Regions from separate parts of the Bacillus sp. ISL-75 genome, predicted to be linked through region 3. Evidence: predicted binding sites of a transcription regulator. Region 3 holds the regulator's gene; each other region holds the start of a gene.
What was found. The regulator LexA, encoded in region 3, represses DNA repair genes until DNA is damaged. The targets are predictions, from matches to a motif close to CGAACATATGTTCG.
Positions count from the first base shown of each region.

Region 1: the regulator LexA is predicted to act here: its motif matches at 987-1,000, upstream of J7E63_RS27160 (YolD-like family protein).
Region 2: the regulator LexA is predicted to act here: its motif matches at 726-739, upstream of J7E63_RS28665 (Y-family DNA polymerase).

Region 1 covers NZ_JAGGQX010000079.1:1,528-3,732, forward strand. Annotated here, with positions in the region: gene J7E63_RS27150 (hypothetical protein) at 1-217, shown strand, start outside; gene J7E63_RS27155 (hypothetical protein) at 323-700, shown strand; gene J7E63_RS27160 (YolD-like family protein) at 1,039-1,377, shown strand; partial or broken gene J7E63_RS27165 (recombinase family protein) at 1,818-2,066, shown strand.
Region 2 covers NZ_JAGGQX010000094.1:8,361-10,565, reverse strand. Annotated here, with positions in the region: gene J7E63_RS28675 (ATP-binding protein) at 1-358, shown strand, start outside; gene J7E63_RS28670 (YqzH family protein) at 453-644, opposite strand; gene J7E63_RS28665 (Y-family DNA polymerase) at 803-2,062, shown strand; gene J7E63_RS28660 (YolD-like family protein) at 2,147-2,205, shown strand, end outside.
Region 3 covers NZ_JAGGQX010000071.1:27,270-29,474, forward strand. Annotated here, with positions in the region: gene J7E63_RS25820 (hypothetical protein) at 1-240, shown strand, start outside; gene lexA (transcriptional repressor LexA) at 920-1,543, opposite strand; gene yneA (cell division suppressor protein YneA) at 1,701-2,024, shown strand; gene J7E63_RS25835 (YneB family resolvase-like protein) at 2,037-2,205, shown strand, end outside.

The DNA of each region.
Region 1 (2,205 bases), on a different contig from region 3:
AAACAACCTAAATAAAGTTTTTAACAGATTTGTTACGGGATTATTAACAATAACTGTACTTGGAGCATGTGGACAAAATACAAAAGATACGATAGTAAATAATGATAATAAAAAACAGGTAACAAAAACACAGATGGGTTCTCGAACCAATTCTGTACAAATCCAAACCAGAAATGTTTCATACGCTGAAGGAAATGCTACCAGCGGTCATCGCTAGGGACAAATTGAGCAATTCGAAAGAAAAGCGATAGAAGAGGTGCAAAATTACGCTAAGGAACTAGGATTTAATGTCCCTTTAACCCGTGTTGAAGAAGGTGTTATTATGGATACCAACTACAAAGATCCTGGAAATTGGAGACCTTCAGAAATGGTTGAAAAGATAATGGAAGTATATGGAATGGAAAAATACACAGCTGATGAAATTCCAGCAGGTTCAGGTACCTGGCTAATCCCTATAAATACGATTCATCAAGAACTCCAAGCTAAGATAAAGGAACTAGGGTTTGTAGACTGTCTTGCCTACAAGGTATACGGTATAAATCAAATTAACGTGTACACGTATCCCGCGGTTGAGGGGGATGATTACCAAGTTAAGAAGGAAAAATTGTTCAAGTATATTGAGGAAAGAGTTGGAAGACCGTTAACTGTTGACCTTTTTAATGATACTGCTATTTATAAATATTATTCCGTTAAATGGTAATAAAAGAACTGATAGACAAGATTTAAGACTCTTGACTATAAGTAGCTAACTTGAACCACATGCGTAATACTTTATGGAGATGTGGACCACCGATACACATTTTGAACAATTCTACTAAGGGTAATTTGTACTTTTGTACTCAGATTAAGACTAAAACTCCCTTCCAACGATGGAAAGGAGTTTTGTTGCAAGTTTGTGAAGAATTGTACTTAAAGTAACGGGTAGCGTTAGTTAAAGAAGAGCAAGTTTTGGCGCCTAACCAGGCGTTTTTATTTTTATATGATACAGAACGCTTGTTCGTGTATAATAAGGGTGATGAAATGAAGGGGGTGACCTAAATGGCAATACGAGATCGAGGTAAATTAAAATGGCAGCCAGCCTCATTCATGCCCGTAGCATTCGAGATGCAGCGCGAGATGTTTAAGGATCAGGAGCGTATGTCAAAGCTAATATTAGATGAATGCGAAAAGGAGGAATTTGACCAAAATTTAGCTTATGCAATGGAATGCGACTTGGCAGTGAAGCTAACGGTATGGTCGGATGGTTTTACAAAGGAAATGACTGGCCATATTCATAACATTAATCCGATAACTCATCTGCTCCAGGTCGAGGTGAAGCCAGGTGAATTCGAACCGGTGGCATTTGAGTATGTAGTCGGAGTAACGGTATTAGATTAGTCGGAATTACTATAATGCCAACTGAATGTTTATGTATAGAAGAAACTCTGTTGGTAGCGGAATAATCTTGGGTAATATCCCTAATTCAATGCGGTAAACTAGCGGTAATACCAGTAAGCTAATGGCATGATAAATCTATATCTCTAACCCTTACGTCAGACTCATCGATATATTCTACTGTCCACTTGAATAATTTTGTTAAAACTTCCCCCAAAAAGGCCCCCATTTAATTGGGGGAGAATACAAATTTCTACAAAGCAAAGATAGAATAAAAAAACCCTAGAAATTGCGTTATATAAACGCTTCTAGGGTTTTTGTGATTGCTATTTAATAAGCAAATCAATTAACGTGAGTAGTACTCAATGCGTTGCTGTGGCCGCCACTAGGTGTTGCTTTTGGGGATGACCAATTAGTAGGCGAAGCCGTTGTGATCCGCTATCACCATGTTAGGGGCTATTGCAGAGTTTGAGCGGGATTTGATTAACGAACGTACCAAAGAGGGTAGAGATAGAGCAAAAGAACAAGGTAAGCACTTAGGAAGGAAAGGGCAGGACTCGAAGGAAATTAAAAGAGCATTGAAGCTGTTTGCAGAACGTGAAAAGAACGGTTTAAGCGTGAATGATATTTCTAAACAAACAGGGGTTCCACGTTCCACCATATATGCTAAAATGAGGGAAGTAGGCGAATGAATGAGATGTGTACAGCTCATTCAACATTCCCTTGGGGCCCTTGAGAACCTAAGCCGCGAGATTTATATAATTCATTTGGACAATCAATGCGAGCAATCGATCACCGCGTTTGGGTTAACCACTTAGAAATGGAATACGC
Region 2 (2,205 bases), on a different contig from region 3:
CGATATTCAAACGAATGGCTTATTACAAACTTCGGCAATCGAAGAAAAACAGGTAAAGCAGGTATTAATTAATATTCTTAAAAATTCTTTGGAAGCTGTGTCAAAGGACGGAAGGATTAGAATTAAATCTGAAAAAATCCCAGGAAACAGAATAAGAATTCGAGTGATTGATAACGGTGGCGGGATTGCGAAGTCGATGTTACAGAAATTAGGAGAACCTTTCTATACGACAAAAGAGCGCGGGACAGGTTTAGGCCTCACTGTTTGCTTTAAAATTATCAGAGAAAATCATGGCGATATCCTTATTAGAAGTAAAGAAGGATTCGGATCGATTGTGGATATTATTTTTCCAGAATAGTATTGAATATATATCGGTTTCTCCAACAATAAATCAAGAAAGTTTGGTCCATCACGACCGCACTGTGAATCTTTCACTAGTGCGGTTTTTTGTATCACTCTGCTAAATACTCATATACCGTATCATTCACAATCTCGTATAAATCTGCAGTTGGTTCCTCTGCTTTCGTTTGAAGGATTTGATTGCTTAGCTTCTCCAAATCGTTGTCTCCAATAGGCATTGTCCCCGTCTCATAATACTGTTTAAAACAATTTTTGATCATCTTAACCACCAATTTTTTATCCATAAACATGCACCTCACTATCCATTATACTATGTTTTCCTCGACTTCCATAAAGGAACGGTGTCAAAAAATTTCCATTGAATACGAACGCATATTCGCTTATGATAATGAATATAATGAAAAGGAACGAATGTTCGATATTCTGATTGTGAGGGAATGCCATGGTGGATTACAGCGCACTGCCGCAAAATAAAATTTTATGTGTGGACATGAAGAGCTTTTATGCCAGCTGTTCGGCTGTCATGCGGGGCCTTGACCCTATGGAGTGTTATTTAGCGGTGGTCGGTCAAAAAGAGCGGCAGGGAAGTATTGTCCTTGCTGCTTCGCCGCGTATGAAAAAAGAATTTGGCATCAAAACCGGTTCCCGGATGTTTGAGATTCCACAAGACCCCAGGATTGAAATTGTTGAGCCAAAAATGGCAACGTATTTGAGGATTGCCACGGAAATTTCTCGTGTCTTTAACCGCTATGTTCCAAAAGAAGCGATTCATGTCTATAGCGTCGATGAAAGCTTTATTAAAGTGGATGGTGCCATTCATTTGTGGGGGGATGCTCACACGATTGCCAAAAAAATAAGGGATGATATTGAGCGGGAGTTTCAACTGCCGTGTGCCGTTGGAATTGGCCCTAACATGTTACTGGCAAAGCTATGTCTTGATCTTGATGCCAAGAAAAGCGGAGTGGCCGAGTGGACATATGAAGATGTTCAGACAAAGCTTTGGAATGTGTCACCGCTCAGGGAAATGTGGGGGATCGGCAGGCGGGTCGAAAAAACATTAAATGGGATGGGGATTTTCACTGTCGGTCAGTTAGCCCGTTATGATTTAGAAAAGCTGGAAAAGAAATTCGGTATCATGGGAAACCAGCTTTATCATCATGCCTGGGGAGTTGACCTTTCTGATTTGGGTGCACCGCTTATCCAAGGACAAATCAGCTTTGGAAAAAGTCAAATTCTGTTAAGGGACTATAAAGAGGAAGCGGAAATTAAGACGGTCATTTTGGAAATGTGTGAGGAAGTAGCAAGGCGGGCAAGGACGCATCGAAAAGCAGGGAGAACGATAAGTCTCGGAGTCGGCTACAGCCAGGATGAATTTGGCGGTGGTTTTCATCGCTCCAGGAGCATTGGACAGCCAACGAATGTGACAATGGAGCTTTACCGTGTTTGTCTTGAATTATTTCATGAGCATTACACAGGAAAGACCGTACGGCAGATTTCGATTGCCATCAGTAACATTGTTGATGACCATGAGCTGCAGCTTGATCTTTTCGACATGGGTGCCTATAAGAGGCGAGAGCTCGGCTATGTGGTGGATACGGTTCGCAGACGCTTTGGTTCAGGTTCCTTGTTGCGCGCGGTTTCATATACGGCTGCCGGAACGGCTAAGCACCGGGCTACACTTGTTGGTGGACATAAAAGATAAATGCGGAAGCGCCCGTTTAACGGCGTTAAAGCTAGACAGTAGTCAAATAATTAAGACTGAATACTGAGAAAGAAGGAGAGACGTATGATTCGCGACCGTGGAAGGATCAAATGGACGTCGATGATGCTTCCTGAGCATGTGAA
Region 3 (2,205 bases):
ATTTGTAATGCTCTAACCCAAGAAATACTACGAGAAAAGACGTATAAGAAGCCTGACCTTATTTTAAGTTTGATAGAATCAGGAATAAAAGGTCAGGAATGTTTTCTATTTGATGAACAGCGCAAGACCTTGAAAGGAACGTATGTTACTCATTCCAGTTTTAATGAAGGGGACACGAAAGTATATAAAGTGCTTTTTAAGGTGAAACTATCTGAAATACAAGCAAGAATAGCGAAATAGGCAGATAAAGGAGTGGCTTATGGCTGCTCCTTTTTAGTTTGAGAATGAATGCAGCTCTTCTGTCATAGTGACAACAGTACACGACCTCATTGTTATTCCTTTGGAACGGTCGCGTAGGAAAGCCACTACGCGCCCCAACTCTATGAATTCTTCTGGAACCGTCACGTAGGCCGCCTCTACGTGCCCCAACTCGTAGAAATTCTTCTGGAACGGTCACATAGCCCCCCTCTACGTGCCCCAACTCTGTGAAATTGTTCTGGAACGGTCACGTAGGCCGTCTCTACGTGCCCCTACTCGTAGAGATACTTCTAGAACGGTCACGTAGTCCGCCTCTACGTGCCCCAACTCGTAGAGATTCATCTAGAACGGTCACGTAGTCCGTCTCTACGTGCCCCGACTCGTAGAGATACTTCTAGAACGGTCACGTAGTCCGCCTCTACGTGCCCCAACTCGTAGAGATTCATCTAGAACGGTCACGTAGGCCGCCTCTACGTGCCCCAACTTCTAGAAATTCATCTAGAACGGTCACGTAGGCCGTCTCTACGTGCCCCAACTCGTAGAGATTCTGCTGGAACGGTCGCGTAGACCCACTCTATCCCGGCTTCCGTAATTACTTCAGCTTTAGGTTGATTAGCACAACAAAAAAAGAGTCGGCACGTGTATGCCAACTCTCTTAAACTTAATGAATATGTCGGTAAACCCCAATAACTTTACCTAAAATCGAAACATTCCTTAATATAATAGGGTCCATTGTAGAATTTTCCGGCTGCAGGCGTATGTAATCTTTTTCCTTGAAAAATCTTTTACAGGTGGCTTCATCTTCCTCGGTCATTGCTACAACAATATCCCCGTTATTAGCGGTTGGCTGCTGTTTCACAATTACATAATCCCCGTCTAGGATCCCAGCTTCTATCATACTCTCACCCATGATTTCTAACATGAAAACTTGTTCATCTGCAGGTGCAAGACTTTCTGGAAGCGGAAAATACTCTTCCACATTTTCAATCGCTGTTATTGGGAGTCCTGCAGTTACTTTCCCAACCACTGGAACATTGACAACTGTATTTCTTGGTATATGTGCAGCAACATCTGCTTCTAATATTTCAATTGCTCTTGGTTTTGTAGGATCCCGTCTAATAAGTCCTTTGCTTTCCAATCTTGCTAGATGTCCGTGAACAGTAGAACTGGATGCGAGTCCAACCGCTTCTCCAATTTCCCTTACTGAAGGGGGATATCCTTTACTCTTAACCTCACTTTTAATGAAGTCTAAGATATCTTGCTGCCTCTTTGATATTTTAGCCATGATAAAATCCACCTCGCCTGGTTAATGTTGACTTTATTATAACATGTTCGCATTTTTTATACAAACATAAGTTCGAAAATATGGTTGACAACAAACAAACGTTCGATTTATAATGAAAATAATAAAACGAACATACATTCTTATAGAGGTGTTATTTATGAAAAAATTATGGAACAAATACTCCTATGCTATTACTCTTATTATTTTAAGTTGTTCACTTTCAATCATATTATCATTCCAACATCATTCCAACGCGCAAGAAAATTTTTTAAAGGTTACAATCACAGAAGGAGATTCACTATGGAAAATCTCTAATCAATTTTCGGGTCAACATTCATTATCAAACAAGGAGTTTGTTGCTTGGATAAAAAAGCATAATGAATTAGATGATGATCAAATTTTTCCTGGTGAAGAAATTATCATTCCGGTGAGTAAAGAAGTCTCATCTAAGAATGAATTTGCTAGTGCCGTTGGTGAATAGAAAGGAATTTTTATGAAAGCAATTATATACTGCCGTGTCAGCACAAATAAGGAAACACAAGAAACTTCGTTAAAGCGTCAGGAAGAGGAATTAACGCAACTAGCTAACACCTATCACTTTGAGATTGATAGGGTAATTAGGGAAAAGGCTAGTGGCTATGATTTTAATCGTGAGGGGATTT